DNA from 2 places in the Micromonospora sp. SYSU B005 genome. Region 2 is predicted to be linked to the other one. Evidence: riboswitches for the same ligand, from Rfam matches in the RefSeq annotation. Region 2 holds a riboswitch; the other holds the start of a gene.

Region 1 (8,644 bases), on a different contig from region 2:
CGGTTGACGTCGATGGCCCGGCTGATCGAGCGGCTCAAGATCCCGGTGGTGGTGCTCGGGGTCGGGGCGCAGACCGACGTGGACGGCGGCCTGGAGTCCCTGCGCCCGATCGACGAGCCGGTGAAGGCGTTCTGCCGGGCGGTGCTGGACCGGTCGCACAGCATCGGCGTACGCGGCGAGATCAGCGAGAACTACCTGCGTGCGCTGGGCTTCTCCGCCGTCGAGCAGATCGGCTGCCCGTCGATGTTCCTGCACGGTGACAGCCTGCGGGTCGAGAAGGCGAAGGTGGCCCTGAGCACCCAGGACCGGCTCGCGTTCGTCATCTCGCCGTACGTCCGCGCGTTGGCCCCGCTCGTCCGCCACCACCACCAGCGCTACCCGAACCTGCGCTACATCGCGCAGGGCCTGTACACCCTGGGCACCCTGCTCTACGGCGACGCACCGAACTTGCGCGGCAAGACCGACGACATGCCGATCCACACCTCACATCCGCTCTTCGTCGAGGACAAGGTGCGGATGTTCATGGACCCGTGGCCCTGGATGGAGTATCTCGCCGGATTCGACTTCGCCTTCGGCACCAGGATCCACGGCACCATCACGGCGCTGATCTCCGGCACTCCCGGGTATCTCCTCGCACACGACTCGCGCACCCTGGAACTGGCCCGCTACTTCGACATCCCGCACCGGTTGATGCGCGACGTGCCGCCCGACGTCGACGCCGCCCAGCTCTACGAGGAAGCCGACTACACGGCCCTGAACGAGGGCCACAAGGAGCGGTTCGCGCGGATCACCGCGTTCCTCGCCAGGCACGACCTCGGCCTGTCGTTCGCCGACGGGGACAGCGCCACCCGCTTCGACGAGCAGGTCCGCCGAACCGTCTACCCGCCGGCGGTCCGGCCGGCCTCCGCCTACACCGCCGAGGAACTGCTGGCGCGCATGCAGTGGCTGCGGGACGAGAACCAGGCGCTGCAGCAGAAGCTCAAGGCACGCCGCGCGCAGCCACTGCGCGACCAGGTCAAGCAGGCGGTGGGCGGCCGGGTCCGCCGGATGCTGTCGCGCTGACCGTCGTACGCCTGCGCAGGCTTCGCCGGCCGCGAATCGCGAGAACCCTTCTTATTCCCATCGACCGGCATTACGCTCTGGGCCAGCCCTGAGGTGCATCACATCGGAGGTTCCTATGAGGACGATGACCATCCGTCGCACGACTGCACTCCGTCTGGTGTCCGGCGCACGCCGGCTGTGGATCGAGTGGTGCTGGTAACTGCCGGCCCGGCGGGCGCTCCCGGGCGCCCGCCCCTGCGGCGCCGGGCCCTGCGGTGACGGACGGCGCGGAGCGCTACGACTGCCACCGCGACCACGGACCGTACGCCGGGGTCTCGGCCTTCCTCGGTCGCGTCGCCGCCGACCGGCCCCGCCTGGCGGCCCGGCACGCGGTCGAACTGCACGCGATCGTTCCCCGGCTCGATCCGGCGGCCCGGCCGGCCGCCGAGGAGGAGCCGATCCGCTTCCACCCGGCCCGTCGTACCGCCTGTCTGGCCTACGGCGCGGCGGAGCTGGTGGCAGCCTGGGCCGGCACGCTCCGGCGGCCCGTGACCGTCCGGTTCGATCACGTCGCCAGCGCCGACGAGACGACAGCCGAACTGCTGGGCGCGCTGGCCCGCCGGCTCGGGCCTTCCCCGGTGCGCCTCGACCTGCGCGACGACGGTGCCCCCGACCCGGCGCCCGACGAGCGCACCCCGCAGGCGTTGCGGCGGGCCCTGGGCGACAGCCTGGCCAGCGGCTACTACCACCACGCGGCCCGGGTCGCCCGGCGCGGGCGGGCGGCGGTCACCCCCGACGGCGACCTGCGGCACTGGTGGGCGTTCACCACCGGCCTGGCCACCGCCCTGGCGGCCCTGAACCGGGCCGCCGAGGCGCTCGACCTCTACGACGAGGCGCGGGCCGCCACCGACGATCCGAAGATCACGATGTCGGCGGCGTACGCCACCGCCATGCTGCACGCCCGGCACCTGCCGGCGGCCGACCAGGACCCGGCGCTGGCCCGGCAGTGGCTGGAGCGGGCGCTGTACCTCGCCACCGAGCTGGCCGACCCACGCCAGCGGCTGTTGTCGACGGTCTTCTACGAGCAGGGCCTGGCGCTGCTGGACAGCCGGGCGGGCCGGCCCGACCGGGCGCTGCGGCTCGTGGACGACGGGCTGGCCCGGCTGACGGCCGCGCTCGGTCCCGGTGAACGCCCGCAGGACCTGGCCCGGCTGCGCCACAACCGGGCGCAGGTGTACCTCGCGCTGGGCGACCCGGCGCGGGCGCTGGCCGACCTGGACACCGTGATCGCCCACGACCCCGGCAACTGCGAGTACTACGTGGACCGCGCCGCCCTCTACCGGGCGGCGGGCCGGACCCGAGCCGCGATCAGGGACTACGACGCCGCCATCCGGCTGGGACCGCACCTGCCCGAGGCGTACTACAACCGGGCCGCGCTCCAGCAGGAGCGGGGCCGCCCCGAGCGGGCGCGCGCCGACCTGGAGCGGGTGCTCGCCATCGAACCGGGGCACCTCGACGCCCGGATCGCCCTGGTCAACCTGCACGTGGAGCGCGGCGCGCTGGACGCCGCCGAGGCGGGCGCGCGGGCCGGGCTGGCCGGCGCTCCGCAGGAGCCCGCGCTGCTGTGCACCCTGGGCCTGGTCCTCGCCGAGCGTGGCCGGGCCGCCGAGGCCGACGAACTGCTCACCCGGGCCCTGAGCGGTGACCCCGAGCTGGTGGAGGCGTGGACGAACCGGGCCGCCGCCCGGTTCGAGCGCGGCGACGTGGCCGCCGCGCTCGCCGACCTGGACCGGGCGGTGGCGCTGTCGGAGGCTCCCGTGCCGCGCTACAACCGGGGTACGGCCCTGGCCCGGCTGGGCCGGTGGGACGAGGCGGCCCGCGACTTCGCCCAGGCGCTCGCCCAGCCCGGCCTGGACCGGGCCCTACGGCGGGATCTGCGGGCGGAACTCGCCCGGTGCCGCCGGGCGCTGGCCGTCTGACCCGGCCCGGCCGGGGAGCCGGCGCTCGTCGTGCGCCGGCCCCGGTCCGGGGAAGGGGAGTGGGCTCAGCAGCCCTGGCGGCGGCTGTAGATCTGGTGGCGCTGACCGGCCCATCCGATGTAGCCGACCGCCTCGACGCAGTAGTTCGCCGTGCCGGTGACGGCGACCGGGCCGGCGTAATAGCTGAAGTCACCGGAATTGGTGTCCGCGCCGCCCGACCGGGTGCAGTGCGCGCCCTCGCCCGACCGCTCCGCGCAGCGGTAGATCTGCACGAAGGTCGGCGCCGACTTCCCGTACGCCGCGCCGCGGTGGTAGAAGCAGGCGCTGTTGGTGCCGCCGTTGCTGCTGTTGTAGTAGATCACCAGTTCACCGAGCCCGGACGACTGCACCTGGCTGTAGGTGATGGTCCCCGAGCAGGAGCCGGCCGCGTGGGCGGCGGGAGCACCGACAGTCAGGCCGGCCGCGACGGTCACCAGCGCGGTCAGCGCCGAAAGCATGCGTCTCATGAACTACCCAATCCACAGTCGACTGTTCCGGAGTGGATCTTAATCAACCGGTGACCTTCACGGTGGCCCCAATCCATAGGCAACCACCTATTGACAAACAATATTAACAATTGGACCCTGCTGAGAGAGCGCTCTCCCGTCCCCCTGTCTCCAGCGAGGTGTCGCCATGCGTCTCCGAAGAAGGCTGCTCGCCGCCGCGTCCGCCCTGCTCGCCGGGCTCACCGGCGCCGTCGTCGCCACGCCCGCCCAGGCGGTCGGACCGGCGTTGCTACCGGTCACCGTCACCAACACCACCGGCCGCAGCGACCCGGTCTACCTCTACGTCATCGGCGTCCAGCTGTCCTCCGGCCGGCTCGGCTACGTCACCTCCGGCGGTGCCTTCGTGCCGTGGACCGGCGGGCAGATCCCGCCGTCACCCGCGCCGGACGTCTCCATACCGGGCCCCGGCAACGGCGGCAGCACCACGATCCAGTTCCCCCGCGGCTTCTCCGGCCGGGCCTACTTCTCCCTCGGGCAGAAGCTGACGTTCTTCCTCACCCCGGACGGACTGGTGCAGCCCGCGCCCTGGGCGGCCGGTGACGCGAACCGCGACATCCTGTTCGACTGGAGCGAGTTCACCTACAACGACTCCGGGCTGTGGCTCAACAGCTCCCAGGTCGACATGTTCGCCATCCCGCACGCGGTCACCGTGACCGGCGCCAACGGCGTCACCAAGCGCACCGGCGACGTGGTGGCCAACGGACGCAACGCGGTCATCGACGGGATCCGGGCGCAGCCGGGCTGGGCCGGCACCGTCCACACCCGCTCCGACGGGACCGTGCTGCGCGTCCTGGCTCCGGGCAAGGCGGCCGGGGCCGGTCTGCTCAGCACCACGTACCTGGACTCGTACATCGCGTCCGCGTGGAACGCGTACACCACGAAGACCCTGACCGTGGCGCCCTTCGCCGACCAGCCGGCCATCCGGTACTACGGCCGTACCTCGGGCAACACCATGACCTTCACCAACGGCAGCGGCCAGGTCGTCGCCTCCTTCAACCGGCCCTCCTCGGCCAGCGTCTGGGGCTGCGACGGCGACCTGCCCGCGCCGAACGACCAGGCGGTCGGCCCGATCTCGCGTACGCTCTGCGCCGCCCTCAACCGCGGCACACTCGGCACCATCGACACCCAGCCCAGCACGAACGCCGCCGACTTCTACCGCAGCAACCCCACCAACCAGTACGCCCGCCTGATCCACGCCAACATGACCGACGGCCGGGCGTACGCGTTCGCCTTCGACGACGTCGGCGGATTCGAGTCGCTGGTGCACGACGGCGACCCCCGTTCGGCCGGACTGATCCTCAGCCCGTTCACCGGCGGTGGCGGCGGCACCCCGACCACCGGGGTGCCAGTGGTCAGCAACTGGAACAACAAGTGCATCGACGTGCCGAGCTCCAACTTCGTCGACCGCGCGCCGCTGCAGATGTGGAACTGCAACAACACCAACGCGCAGAAGTGGACGTTCAGCGGCACAGCGCTCAAGAGCCAGAACAACAAGTGCATGGACATCGACGCCGGGTCCACCGCGAACGGTGCGGCGGTGCAGCTCTACACCTGCAACGGCACCGGCGCCCAGCAGTTCACCCTGAACGCGGCCGGAGACCTGGTCAACCTCCAGGCCGGCAAGTGCGTCGACATCAAGGACTGGAACGGCAACGACGGCGCGAGGCTCCAGCTCTGGGACTGCGGGGGCACGGCCAACCAGAAGTGGCGCAAGGGCTGACCGGCCCTGCGACGGGGGCGGGGGCCGACCGCGAGTCGCTCCCGCCACCCGCCAGCGCGACGGACGACGCGCGTCAAGCACCGGGCGAGCCGGCGGAGGCCGTTGTCCCAACGGGACGCCGGCCTCCGCGACCGGGCTTGGGCCCCGCGACGGCTCGCCGTCCCGCAGGACGGACGCGCCGACCACGTCGGCTCTCCGCCCCATACGATAGACAACGGTGCTGGTTCGCCGCGCCCGTGACGGGTGTGGCGTCGTAAGAGGGAACCCGGTGTGAGTCCGGGACTGCCCCGCAGCGGTGAGTGGGAACGACAGCCGTCATCGAAGCACTGGACCGTGAGGTCTGGGAAGCGACGGCCAGTAGGTGACCGGGTGGATCCGGTCGCGCCCGCGAGTCCGAAGACCTGCCCGCACCGCGCGCACCGTCCGGTGTGCGCCGCCGACGGTCGCTCGGGACGGCCGGTGCGGAAGCCGGTACGCCGCCTGTACCCCTTCCCTCCCGCCCCGATCGGCCTCGTGTGCTTCGAGGGAAGGGATCTCCATGAGTACCGCATTCGGTCAGAGCACCGTGCTGGGCTATCCGCGTATCGGGGGCAACCGGCAACTCAAGAAGGCCGTCGAGGCCTACTGGGCGGGCCGGATCGACGCCGAGGAGTTGACGGCGACCTCTGCCGCGCTACGGGCGAAGGTCTGGCGGACGCTGCGCGACGCGCGCCTGGACGCGATCCCGTCCAACACGTTCTCCTTCTATGACCACGTGCTGGACACGGCCGTCGCCGTCGGCGCGATCCCGCACCGGTTCGCCCGTCTCGGCCTCGGCGATCTCGGCACCTACTTCGCCATGGCCCGGGGCGTCGATGCCGAGCCGGCGCTCGAACTGACGAAGTGGTTCGACACCAACTACCACTATCTGGTTCCCGAGATCGGCTCCGACACCGCCTTCGCGGCGAATCCCGACAAGGCGCTGCGCGAGTACCGTGAGGCCCGCGAGCTGGGAATCGACAGCCGGCCGGTGCTGGTCGGGCCGGCCACATTCCTGCTGCTGGCCAAGCCCACCGAGGCGCGCGGCGAACCGTTCGACCGGTTGACCGACCTGGCCGACGTGTACGCCGACATCCTGCGATCCCTCGCCGCGGCGGGCGTGCGATGGGTGCAGCTGGATGAACCCGCCTACGTCGCCGACCGGAGCACCGCCGAGATCGACGCGTTGCGGGAGGCGTACACCCGGCTCGGCGCGGTGGAACAGCGGCCGGCGATCTTCGTCGCCACCTATTTCGGCGAGCTCGGTGACGCGCTGCCCGCCCTGCTCGACACGCCGGTCGAAGCGGTCGGCGTGGATCTGGTGGCCGGGCCCGGCAACCTGCGGCGGCTGGCCGGTGCGGGACCGCTGCGCGGCAAGACGATCGTGGCCGGCCTCGTCGACGGCCGCAACGTCTGGCGTACCGACCTGCGCGCCGCCGTGGCGGCTGGTGCCGCCGTCACCGCCCTCGCCGACCACGTCGCCGTGTCCACCTCGTGCTCGCTGCTGCACGTGCCGGAGGACCTGTCCGCCGAGACCGCTCTCGACCAGGCGTTGGTTCAGCGGCTCGCCTTCGCCCGGCAGAAGGTCGATGAGGTCGTTCGGCTCGGCCGCGCGCTGCGCAACGGCACCACGTCCCTGCCCGAGCCGCTGCCGCCCACCCCCGCCGCATGGCGCGACGACACCGTACGCGGCCGGCTCGCCGCACTGCGCGCCACGGATCGGCAGCGCGGCGCGTACCCGGAGCGAGCGGCGGCACAGCAGGCCCGGCTGAATCTGCCGCCCTTGCCGACCACGACCATCGGATCGTTCCCGCAGACCGACGAGCTGCGCCGCGCGCGTGCCGAGCATCGAGCCGGCCGCCTCGACGACACCGTCTACACCCGGCGTATGCGCGCCGAGGTCGAGCACGTCGTCCGGCTTCAGGAGCGGCTGGGTCTGGACGTGCTCGTGCACGGCGAGCCGGAACGAAACGACATGGTCCAGTACTTCGGCGAGCAGCTGGCCGGGTTCGCCGCCACCGAACACGGCTGGGTCCAGTCCTACGGCTCCCGATACGTGCGTCCGCCCGTCATCTACGGCGACGTGGCACGCAGGGCGCCGATGACCGTCAACTGGTCCACCTACGCGCAGTCGCTGACCAACCGGCCGGTCAAGGGCATGCTCACCGGCCCGGTCACGATCCTGGCCTGGTCGTTCGTCCGCAGCGACCAGCCACTGGCAGACACCGCGGACCAGGTCGCGCTCGCCCTGCGCGACGAGTGCCGTGATCTCGAGGCAGCCGGTATCCGGGTCATCCAGGTCGACGAGCCGGCGCTGCGTGAGACGCTGCCACTGCGCAGGGCGGACCAGAAGGCGTACCTGGACTGGGCAGTCGGGGCGTTCCGCCTGGCCACCTGCGGAGTCGCCGACGACACCCAGATCCACACCCACCTGTGCTACTCGGAGTTCGGGGAGGTGATCACGTCCATCGACGCCCTCGACGCCGACGTCACAAGCATCGAGGCATCCCGCTCCCGGATGGAGGTCCTCGACGACCTCGCCGCGATCGGATACCGCCGGGGTGTGGGGCCCGGCGTCTGGGACATCCACTCACCCCGGGTGCCGTCCCACGACGAGGTCGTCGGCGCGCTGCGCCGGGCCGTGGCCGCGGTGCCGGCCGAGCGGCTGTGGGTGAACCCCGACTGCGGCCTCAAGACGCGCGGCTATCCCGAGGTCGAGGCGTCCCTCAAGCACCTGGTCGCCGCCGCGGCCGAGCTGCGCGGACGCTGAGCCGGCGGGCCGGGCGGAACGCCGCGCCGTTCCGCCCGGCCCGGACCCGGTTCAGCCCTTGACAGACCGTGCCCCGAGCGCCGAGGCTGCATGAAGTGATGTGTGTCGATGTGCGGGGGGCATGATGCGACGCAGGATCTTCGCGCTGGCTACAGCCGCCGCGGTCGTCGTCGGCGGGGCCACGACGATGGTGCTGCGGCCGGCCTACGCCGCGACGGCATGCACGGTGGACTACACGATCACCCGGGAGTGGTCCAGCGGCTTCTGGGCCGAGCTCACCGTCACCAACCTGGGCTCTCCCGTCACCGACTGGTGGCTGCGGTTCCGGCAGGCGGGCGGTCAAACGATCACCATGGGCCTCGATCGGCTGCCGGACGGATACACGCTCGGCAGTGGCGAGATGTACCCGATGACCACGCTCCGTCCGCCGGCAGGCTCCACGCTGCCGACCGGCGCCTCGGTGACTGTGCGGTTCGGCGGCAACTACCAGGGTGCCGACCCCGAACCGACCGACTGGGTGTTGAACGGCCAGTCGTGCGACGCGGACGTCGCCGACCCGACCGGCTCGTCG
Region 2 (8,644 bases):
GGAGGGAGTGGTGGTGCCGACGACGTACCCGCTGGCCCCCGGCCAGCAGATGATGTGGGAGTTCATGACCGCGCTCGACCCGGCCCGCCCCGGCGCCTCACGGCTCGTGGTGGTGGAGTTCCGCCGGCTGCGGGGCGCGCTGCGGGTCGACGTGCTGCGGCAGGCGATGCAGGACGTGGTGGACCGGCACGACGCGCTGCGGATGCGGTTCGACCGCATCGGCGTGGAGCCCGAGGTGCGGATCCTGCCGCACGTCGAGTCGCCGCTGGAGTACGTCGACCTGTCCGGCCTGCCGCCGGCCGAGCAGCAGGCCCGGGTCGAGCGGATCGCGTACGCGCACCGCAACGACGCGTTCGACCCCGGCCGGGCGCCGCTGTGGCGGGCCGCCCTGGTCCGGCTCTCCGAGACCGAGCACGTGCTCGCGCTCTGCTTCTTCCACATGGTCTCCGACGGCTGGTCGTGCCGCGTCGTGGTGGAGGACCTGTGCCACGCGTACTCGGCCCGGCTCGGCGCGGCCGATCCGCAGCCGCCGCTGGGCGTGGACCCCACCGCGCTCGCCGCGCTCCAGGAGGCGGAGCAGGCCGGCAACGGCATCGACGCCGCCGCCCGGGCCGCGTACTGGCGGGACCGGCTGCGGCCGGTGGAGCCGTACCAGCTCTTCCCGGCGTCGACGCCGGCGCCGGACGTCGCGCTCAGCGCCGAGGTGGCCACCCGCTTCGCGTTCCCGCCGGAGGTCACCGCGCGGCTGCGTCCGGCCGCCCGGCGGGCCCGCACCAGCCCGTACGTGCTGCTGCTGGCCGCGTACCTGGTGCTGCTGTCGCGGCGGGCCGGCCGGTCCCGGGTGGTGCTGGGCACCACCACGCTGGGCCGGGAGAGCCCGTTGTCCCGGCAGCTCGTCGGTCAGTTCACGAACAACGTCTACCTGCCGGTCGACGTCGCGGCGGACGCGCCGATGAGCGCGGTGGTAGGCGCCGCGCACACCTCGCTGGCCGAGGCCGTCGCGCACGCCACCGCGTTCCACCGGCTGGCCCGGGCGGTCCGCCCCGACTTCGCGGCGATCCGCCCCTGGCCGGACAACCACCTGTTCGACGCCTGGTTCCAGTCCGCCGCGTCGGCGTCGCCGGTGCTGCACTGCCCGGGGCTGCGGGTGGAGCCGGTCGACATCACCGCCCGGCCCGCGCCCGGCACACCGCCGCCGGTGGTCGCCGCCGACGTGCCGCCCGAATGCCTGCCCGTCTGGGTCAAGCGGGGTTCGCCGATCGTCGTGGTGGACGACGACCGGGCCGGCGGCGTGGTGATCCGCAACCGGGGCGTGTTCGGCGACGACCTGGTACGCGGCCTGATCGACGACTACGTCGCGGTGGTCTCGGCGCTCGTCACCGACCCGGCCACCACCCCGGAGCGGGTACGCCTTCCTGACGGTGCGTGCTTCCTCGACCACGCGATCGGGTAGGAGTTCCGACGGACCGATCGGAGAGAGGTACGACGACCATGACGGACACCTCGACGAACCAGCACACGACGGAGCAGCCCGCGCCGCCGGTGCCACGCTCGGCCGTACGGGCCCGCTGGTCGGTGGCGCTGCTCTTCGTCATCATGGGCCTGGCCATCGGCGGGTGGTCGGCCCGCGTACCGGAGGTGCGGGACGCGGTAGGCGTCGGCAACACCGGCTGGGGCCTGGCGAACATCGCCACGAACGCCGGGGAGCTGGTCTCCCTGGTCGTGGTGGCGGTGCTGATCAGCCGGATCAACACCCGCCGGCTGGCGCTGGCCGGGGCCGCGCTGATCCTGCTCAACGCGCCGCTGCTGGCCGCGTCCACCACAGTGGTGGCGCTGGTCGGCGGCCTGGCGGTCTGGGGCTTCGCGGCGAACCTGCTGGCCACGCCGATGAACGCCCAGTCGGTAGAGGTGCAGAAGCGCTACGGGCGGCCGATCCTGTCCACGTTCCACGCCGGCTTCAGCATCGGCATGCTGGCCGGTGGCCTCTGCGGCACCGGCGCCGCGGCGATCGGGATGTCCCCGTCGGCGCAGATGGCCGTCACCAGCGTCCTGCTGGGCGCGCTGCTGATCGGCACGCACCGCTGGCTGCCTGATACGCCCCGGCAGGAGACGAAGGACGGCGAGGCCCGGCGACGGCTGCGCGACCGGTTCACCCCGCAACTGCTGCTGCTCGCGGTGATCGCGTTCCTCGCCTCGTTCATCGAGATGGCCGGCGCACAGTGGAGCGCGCTGTACGCGACCGAGGTGGCGGGCGCCGCCGCGGTGCTCGCCGCCGCCACGTACACCTGTCTGTCGCTCGCCGCCACCGTCGCCCGGCTGGTCGGAGACCGGCTGGCGGGCCGGTTCGGGCGGATCCGCTTCGTGCGGCTGTCCGCGCTCGTCGCCACAGCGGGTGTGGCGCTGCCGGTGGCGTACCCCCATCCGGCCGCGGTGATGGCCGGCTTCGGACTGCTCGGCTTCGGCCTGGCGTGCGTGACCCCGACGGTGCTCGGCTTCGCCGGCGAGCAGCCGGGCCTCACCTCCGGTGAGGGCGTCTCGGTGGTGGCGATGGGCCAGTGGCCGGGCGCGTTGCTCGCGGCGCCGGTGATCGGCCTGCTCGCCGGTGCGCTGAACCTGCGCAGCGCGTTCGTGGTGGTGGCCGTGATGGCGGTCGCCGTGGTGGCGTTGATCGGGCGGGTCCGGGCGACGGCGCTGCCCGGTGAGAGCCCGGTCCCGCCCCGGCCGTGACGGCCGGGGCGGGGCGGCGGTCAGAAGTCGTCGTCGAAGGTGACCGACCCGGTCACCCCGACCTGGTACGCCGACACCCGGCGCTCGAAGAAGTTGGACAGCTCCTGCACGTCCTGCAACTCCATGAACGCGAACGGGTTGCCGCTGCCGTACATGGGGGCGATGCCGAGCACTGCGAGGCGCCGGTCGGCCACGTGCTGGAGGTACTCGCGCATGTCCGCGAGCGACATCCCGGGCACGCCCTGCCCGAGCAGGTCCGCGGCGAAGCCCACCTCGCACTCCACCGCCTCGGCCAGCATCTCCCTCACCTGCTTCTCCATCTCGTCGTCGAACAGGTCCGGCTCCTCGGCGCGTACGGTCTCCACCACGTCGAAGGCGAACGCCATGTGCATCGACTCGTCCCGGAACACCCAGTTGGTGCCGGAGGCCAGCCCGTTGAGCAGGCCCCGGGAGCGCAGGAAGTAGACGTAGGCGAACGCGCCGTAGAAGAACAGGCCCTCGATGCACGCGGCGAAGCAGATCAGGTTGAGCAGGAACGCCCGCCGGTCCGCGCGGGTCCGCAGCTCGCGCAGCTCGAAGATCGAGTCGATCCACCGGAAGCAGAACTCGGCCTTGCGGGCGATCGACGGGATGTTCTCCACCGCGGCGAACGCGGCGAACCGTTCCTTCTCGTCCGGCACGTACGTGTCCAGCAGGTTCAGGTAGAACTGGACGTGCACCGCCTCCTCGAACAGCTGCCGGGACAGGTAGAGCCGGCCCTCGGGCGAGTTGACGTGCTGGTAGAGGTTGAGCACCAGGTTGTTGGCGACGATGGTGTCGCCGGTCGCGAAGAACGCCACCAGCCGCGACACCAGGTGCCGTTCGGCGGGGGACAGCTTCGCCAGGTCGGCGAGGTCGGAGTGCAGGTCCACCTCCTCGACCGTCCAGGTGTTCTTGATCGCGTCCTTGAAGCGGTCGAAGAAGCGCGGGTAGCGCATCGGCCGCAGGGTCAGGTCCATGCCGGGGTCGAGCAGCATGTGCCGGTTCGGTGCGGTGGTGGTCACTGGCATGCCTCGCAGCTCTCGGGGTTCTCCAGGGAACAGGCCAGCGCCTCGTCGTCGCTCACGGCGGAGACCACGCCGGAGACCGGGGCGAGCACCGGCGCGACGGTGGCCTGCTGGATGCGGGTGGCGGGACGGGAACGCAGGTAGTAGGTGGTCTTCAGCCCGGCCTTCCAGGCGTACAGGTACATCGAGGACAACTTGCCGATGGTCGGCGCGCTCAGGAACAGGTTCAGCGACTGGGACTGGTCGACGAACGGCGCCCGCGCGGCGGCCAGGTCGATCAGCGCCCGCTGCGGCAGCTCCCAGGCGGTGCGGAACAGCTCCCGAACCGGCGCGGGCAGTTCGGCGATGTCCTGCACCGAGCCCTCGGCCCGCTTGATCCGGTCGCGGACCTGCGGCGTCCACAGCCCGCGCGCCTTCAGCTCCCGCACCAGGTACGTGTTGACCTGGAGGAACTCCCCGGACATGGTCTCGCGCTTGAACAGGTTGGACACCTGCGGCTCCACGCACTCGTAGCAGCCGGCGATGGAGGCGATGGTGGCGGTCGGCGCGATCGCCACCAGCAGCGAGTTGCGCAGCCCGTGTGCGGCGATCCGCTCGCGCAGCGCCGCCCACCGTCCGGCCTGCGCCGGCTCCGCGCCCCACAGGTCCGGGTGCAGGTCACCCTTCGCGGCCCGGGTCTGCGGGTACGCCGGATGCGGCCCGAACCGCTCGGCCAGCCCGGCGGACGTCTCCAGCGCGGTCAGCAGGATCTCCTCCTGGACGCGGGTGGACAGCTCCCTGGCCTGCGCCGAGTCGAACGGCAGGCGCAGCGTGAAGAACGCGTCCTGCAACCCCATCAGCCCGAGCCCGACCGGCCGCCAGCGCGGGTTCGACGCCGCCGCCTGCTCGGCCGGGTAGTAGTTGATGTCGATCACCCGGTCGAGGAAGACCACAGCGGTGCGGACCGTGGCGCGCAGCCGCTCCCAGTCCACGCCGTCGGCGGTGACGTGGGCGCCGAGGTTCACCGACCCGAGGTTGCACACCGCCGTCTCGGCGTCGTCGTTCACCTCCAGGATCTCGGTGCACAGGTTGGACAGGTGGATCACGTTGCCCGGCTCGCCGGTCTGGTTGGACAGCCGGTTCGCGGCGTCCTTGAACGTCATCCAGCCGTTGCCGGTCTGCGCGAGCGTGCGCATCATCCGCCCGTACAGGTCCCGGGCCTTCACCGTGCGCACCGCGTTCTTCTCGGCCGCCCGGTACGCGGCGTCGAACGCCTCGCCGTACAGGTCGGGCAGCTCCGGGGCGTCCGACGGGTCGACGAGCGACCACTCGCCGTCGGCCTCGACCCGGCGCATGAACTCGTCCGGGATCCAGTTGGCGAGGTTGAGGTTGTGCGTACGCCGGGACTCCTCGCCGGTGTTGTCCCGCAGCTCCAGGAACTCCTCCACGTCCGGGTGCCACGGCTCCAGGTAGACGCAGGCCGCGCCCTTGCGCCGGCCGCCCTGGTTGACCGCGGCCACCCCGGCGTCGAGCGTCTTGAGGAACGGCACGATGCCGTTGGACCGGCCGTTGGTGCCCCGGATCAGCGCGCCCCGGCCCCGCACCCGCGACCAGGAGATGCCGATGCCGCCGGAGAACTTCGACAGCTTCGCGACCTGGTGGTACCGCTCGTAGATCGAGTCCAGCTCGTCGCGCGGCGAGTCGACCAGGAAGCACGACGACATCTGGGTGTGCCGGGTGCCGGAGTTGAACAGCGTGGGGGAGCTGGGCAGGTACGCCAGGCTGGACATCAGGCGGTAGAAGCCGACCGCCTCGCCCGGGGTGCGGGACAGCCCGCAGGCCACCCGCAGCAGCCAGTACTGCGGTGTCTCCACCACCAGCCGCGACTGCGGGTGCCGAAGCAGGTAGCGGTCCGCGACCGTGCGCAGTCCGAAGTACTCGAACCGGAGGTCGCCGTCCGGGTCCACGGCGTCGTCGAGCTTGCGGGCGTGCCGGGCCACGAACGCGGCCGTCTCGTCGCCGATCAGCCCCAGCCCGTGCGCGTACGCGATCGACTGGCTGAAGCTCGCCACGCCCTGACCGCGGACCTCCTTGTCCACGTACGCGGCGAGCAGCCGCGCCGCCAGCTTCGAGTACTGCGGCTCCTCGCCGATCAGCTCCGCCGCGGTCTGGATCGACAACCGGTCCAGCTCGGCGGTGGTCGCCCCGTCGTAGAGCCCGCTTATCGTCTTGGTGGCCACCCGCAGCGGGTCCACCTCGTCCAGGTCGGCGACCCAGCGCTCGACCGCCCGGACGATCTTGCCGACGTCCACCGGCTCGGTGTCGCCGTCCCGCTTGCGTACCCGCATCGCCGGCCGGCGGGCCTCGGACCCGCCGGTGGCGGACGGGGGACTCTCCTGCACGACAGTCATGACCTCTCCTCGCTGTCACCGTCTGGAGACGGCGGGAGACGCCAACGGGCACGGCGCGGCCGGCCCGGCTGCTGGCGTCGGTCGTCCCGCGCGACCTCCGGCCGCCGTACGCGGAGGCGTACGGCGCGCTGGCAGGTCTTCGGACTCGCGGGCCCGACCGGGGTCGCCGGTCGCCTACCGGCCGTCGCTTCCCAGGCCGATGGCCCAGTGCTGTTGACGGCTGTCGTTCCCACTCACCGCTGCGGGGCAGTCCCGGATTCCCACCGGGTTCCCTCTTGCCTCGGCCTTGCCCCCGGAGGGCTCGGCCGAACCAGCTGCGGCACCACCATATATGGCGGTGAGGGCTTGTGTGCAACACCAGATGTCGTGTCGGCGTGTCGGAATGATCTCACTGTCCACAGTGCCTACCCCCGATTCCGGCGCGGGCCGGCGGGCGCGATACTCGGCGTATGGGGAATACCGGGCGCCGCTGGGCGTGGGTGGCGGTCCTGCTCGTCGGCGGCGGGCTTCACCTGCTGGTGCTGGGGACACTCGCCGGCACCGGGACCGTCACGTTCATCCCGGCGCTGATCGTGCTCGGCGCGTGCGTCGCGCCCGCCACGTTCCTGGCCTTCGCCCAGGGGCGGCCGGCCCGCCGTCCGGTCCCCGGCTCCGTCGTCGGCGTCGCCGCGCTCCTCGGCGGCGTGGTCGGCGTGGTCGCCGCCGGCTGGCTGGAGTACGGCACGCTGCACCGCCTCGGTGTCCTGCCGATGGCGCTCGTCGGCCTGGCCGAGGAGACCGCCAAGCTGATCGTGCCGGCCGGCATCCTGCTGCTGTGGCGGCGGCACCCGTCCCCGGCGCAGGGCCTGGTGATCGGCGTCGCCTCCGGCGCCGGGTTCGCCGCGCTGGAGACCATGGGCTACGCGTTCGCCGCGTTCGTCGGGTCGGAGGGCAACCTCGGCGCGGTCGAGCGGACGCTGCTGGTTCGCGGTCTCACCGCGCCCGCCGCGCACCTGGCCTGGACCGGGCTGACCGCCGCCGCGCTGTTCACGTTCGCCGCCGCGCCCGGCGGCCGGAAGCTGGCGGCGTTCCTGCTCACCTTCGCCGCCGCCGTCACGCTGCACACCTGCTGGGACACGTTCGGCACCCAGCCCGCGTACGTGTTCATCGGCGCCGTGTCGCTGGGCTGGGTGCTGCTGCGCCTGCACCTGGACCGCGAGCGGCCGGCCCCGTCCGGGACGCCGGTCGTGCCGGCATCCCGGGAGACGGCCGCGCATCATCCCGGCTGAGCCGGGCGGCCGGCCGTCCGGCTCAGCCCGGCCCGTCAGCCGACGGCCAGCCGGACGCCGAGCGCGACGAAGGCGACAGCGCAGAGCCGGTCGACGCGCCGCGACCAGCGGCTGTCGCCCCACCGCCCGGCGAACCGTCCGGCGCCCACGCCGAGCGCCAGGTCCACGGCGAGCTGCACCGCGACGAACAGCGCCCCGAGCAGCACCAGCTGCGCCGCCACCGGGCCCGCCTCGGGCCTGACGAACTGCGGCAGGAACGCCACGCTGAACAGGATCATCTTCGGGTTGAGCAGGTTCGTCAGCAGTCCGCGCCGGAACGCCCGCCCGGCGCCGCCGTCCGGCCGGTCCGCACGCGCGCCGGGCCGGCCCGTGCCGCGCAACGCCCGCAGGCCCAGCACGATCAGGTACGCCGCACCGGCCCACCGGATCGCGGTGAACAGCACCGGGGACGCGGCGATGACGGTGGCGAGCCCGGCCACCACGGCGGCGACGTGCACCGCCTCCCCGGCGGCGACCCCGAGCGCGGCCACCGCGCCCGCCCGGGCGCCGTACCGGGTGGCGTTGGCGAGCACGAACATCATGTCCGGCCCCGGGGTGAGCATGAGCACCACGATCGCGGCCAGGTAACCGGCGAGCGTGGCGGCCGACAGTCCGAGCACCGCTCAGCCCTCCCCGGCGCCGTCGAGCAGCGCCCGGCGCAGCGCCAGCCGGTGCTCGCGCCGGATCTGCGCCTCCCGGTAGCGCCGCCGGTCGCCGTCGGTCTCGGTGTGCAGCGGCGGCACCGGCCGGGGCTGCCCGTCGTCGTCCACCGCCACCATCACCAGGTGCGCGGTCGCCACGTCCACCGGCGGCACCGCGCGGTCCCACCGGTCCGCGCTGACCTTCACCGCCACCTCCATCGAGCTGCGGCCGGCCCAGGTGATCCGGGCGTCCACGTGCACTACGTCCCCGACGCGTACCGCGCGCAGGAACGCGGTCTCGTCGATGGCGGCGGTGACGGCCGGTCCGTCGGAGTGGCGGGCGGCGACCACCCCGGCGACCGAGTCGATCAGGTTGAGGATGCGCCCGCCGTGGACCGTGCCCATCAGGTTGGTGTGGTGCTGGTCCATGATCTGCGACAGGGTCAGGTGCGAGGCCGACGGTGGTCGGCCGGTGAGCGTGATGGTGTCGGGCACTGTGCGGTTCCGTCCTCGCAGAAGCGGACCGCCGACCG

What was found. A riboswitch is a leader RNA that binds a small molecule or an ion and turns the genes downstream of it on or off. The one in region 2 is predicted to bind cobalamin.
Region 1: linked by a shared signal. The riboswitch ahead of metE (5-methyltetrahydropteroyltriglutamate--homocysteine S-methyltransferase) and the one ahead of SM452_RS22305 (ribonucleoside-diphosphate reductase subunit alpha) in region 2 are both predicted to bind cobalamin.

What each region holds. Positions count from the first base shown of each region.
Region 1 is NZ_JAXCFU010000021.1:25,549-34,192, reverse strand. It holds gene SM452_RS28400 (polysaccharide pyruvyl transferase family protein) at 1-1,062, shown strand, start outside; gene SM452_RS28395 (tetratricopeptide repeat protein) at 1,317-3,020, shown strand; gene SM452_RS28390 (hypothetical protein) at 3,086-3,526, opposite strand; gene SM452_RS28385 (beta-1,3-glucanase family protein) at 3,693-5,285, shown strand; cobalamin riboswitch at 5,490-5,708, shown strand; gene metE (5-methyltetrahydropteroyltriglutamate--homocysteine S-methyltransferase) at 5,824-8,073, shown strand; gene SM452_RS28375 (cellulose binding domain-containing protein) at 8,195-8,644, shown strand, end outside.
Region 2 is NZ_JAXCFU010000010.1:105,794-114,437, forward strand. It holds gene SM452_RS22290 (condensation domain-containing protein) at 14-1,453, shown strand; gene SM452_RS22295 (MFS transporter) at 1,492-2,727, shown strand; gene SM452_RS22300 (ribonucleotide-diphosphate reductase subunit beta) at 2,748-3,776, opposite strand; gene SM452_RS22305 (ribonucleoside-diphosphate reductase subunit alpha) at 3,767-6,163, opposite strand; cobalamin riboswitch at 6,278-6,493, opposite strand; gene SM452_RS22310 (PrsW family glutamic-type intramembrane protease) at 6,613-7,431, shown strand; gene SM452_RS22315 (LysE family translocator) at 7,467-8,090, opposite strand; gene SM452_RS22320 (acyl-CoA thioesterase) at 8,094-8,606, opposite strand.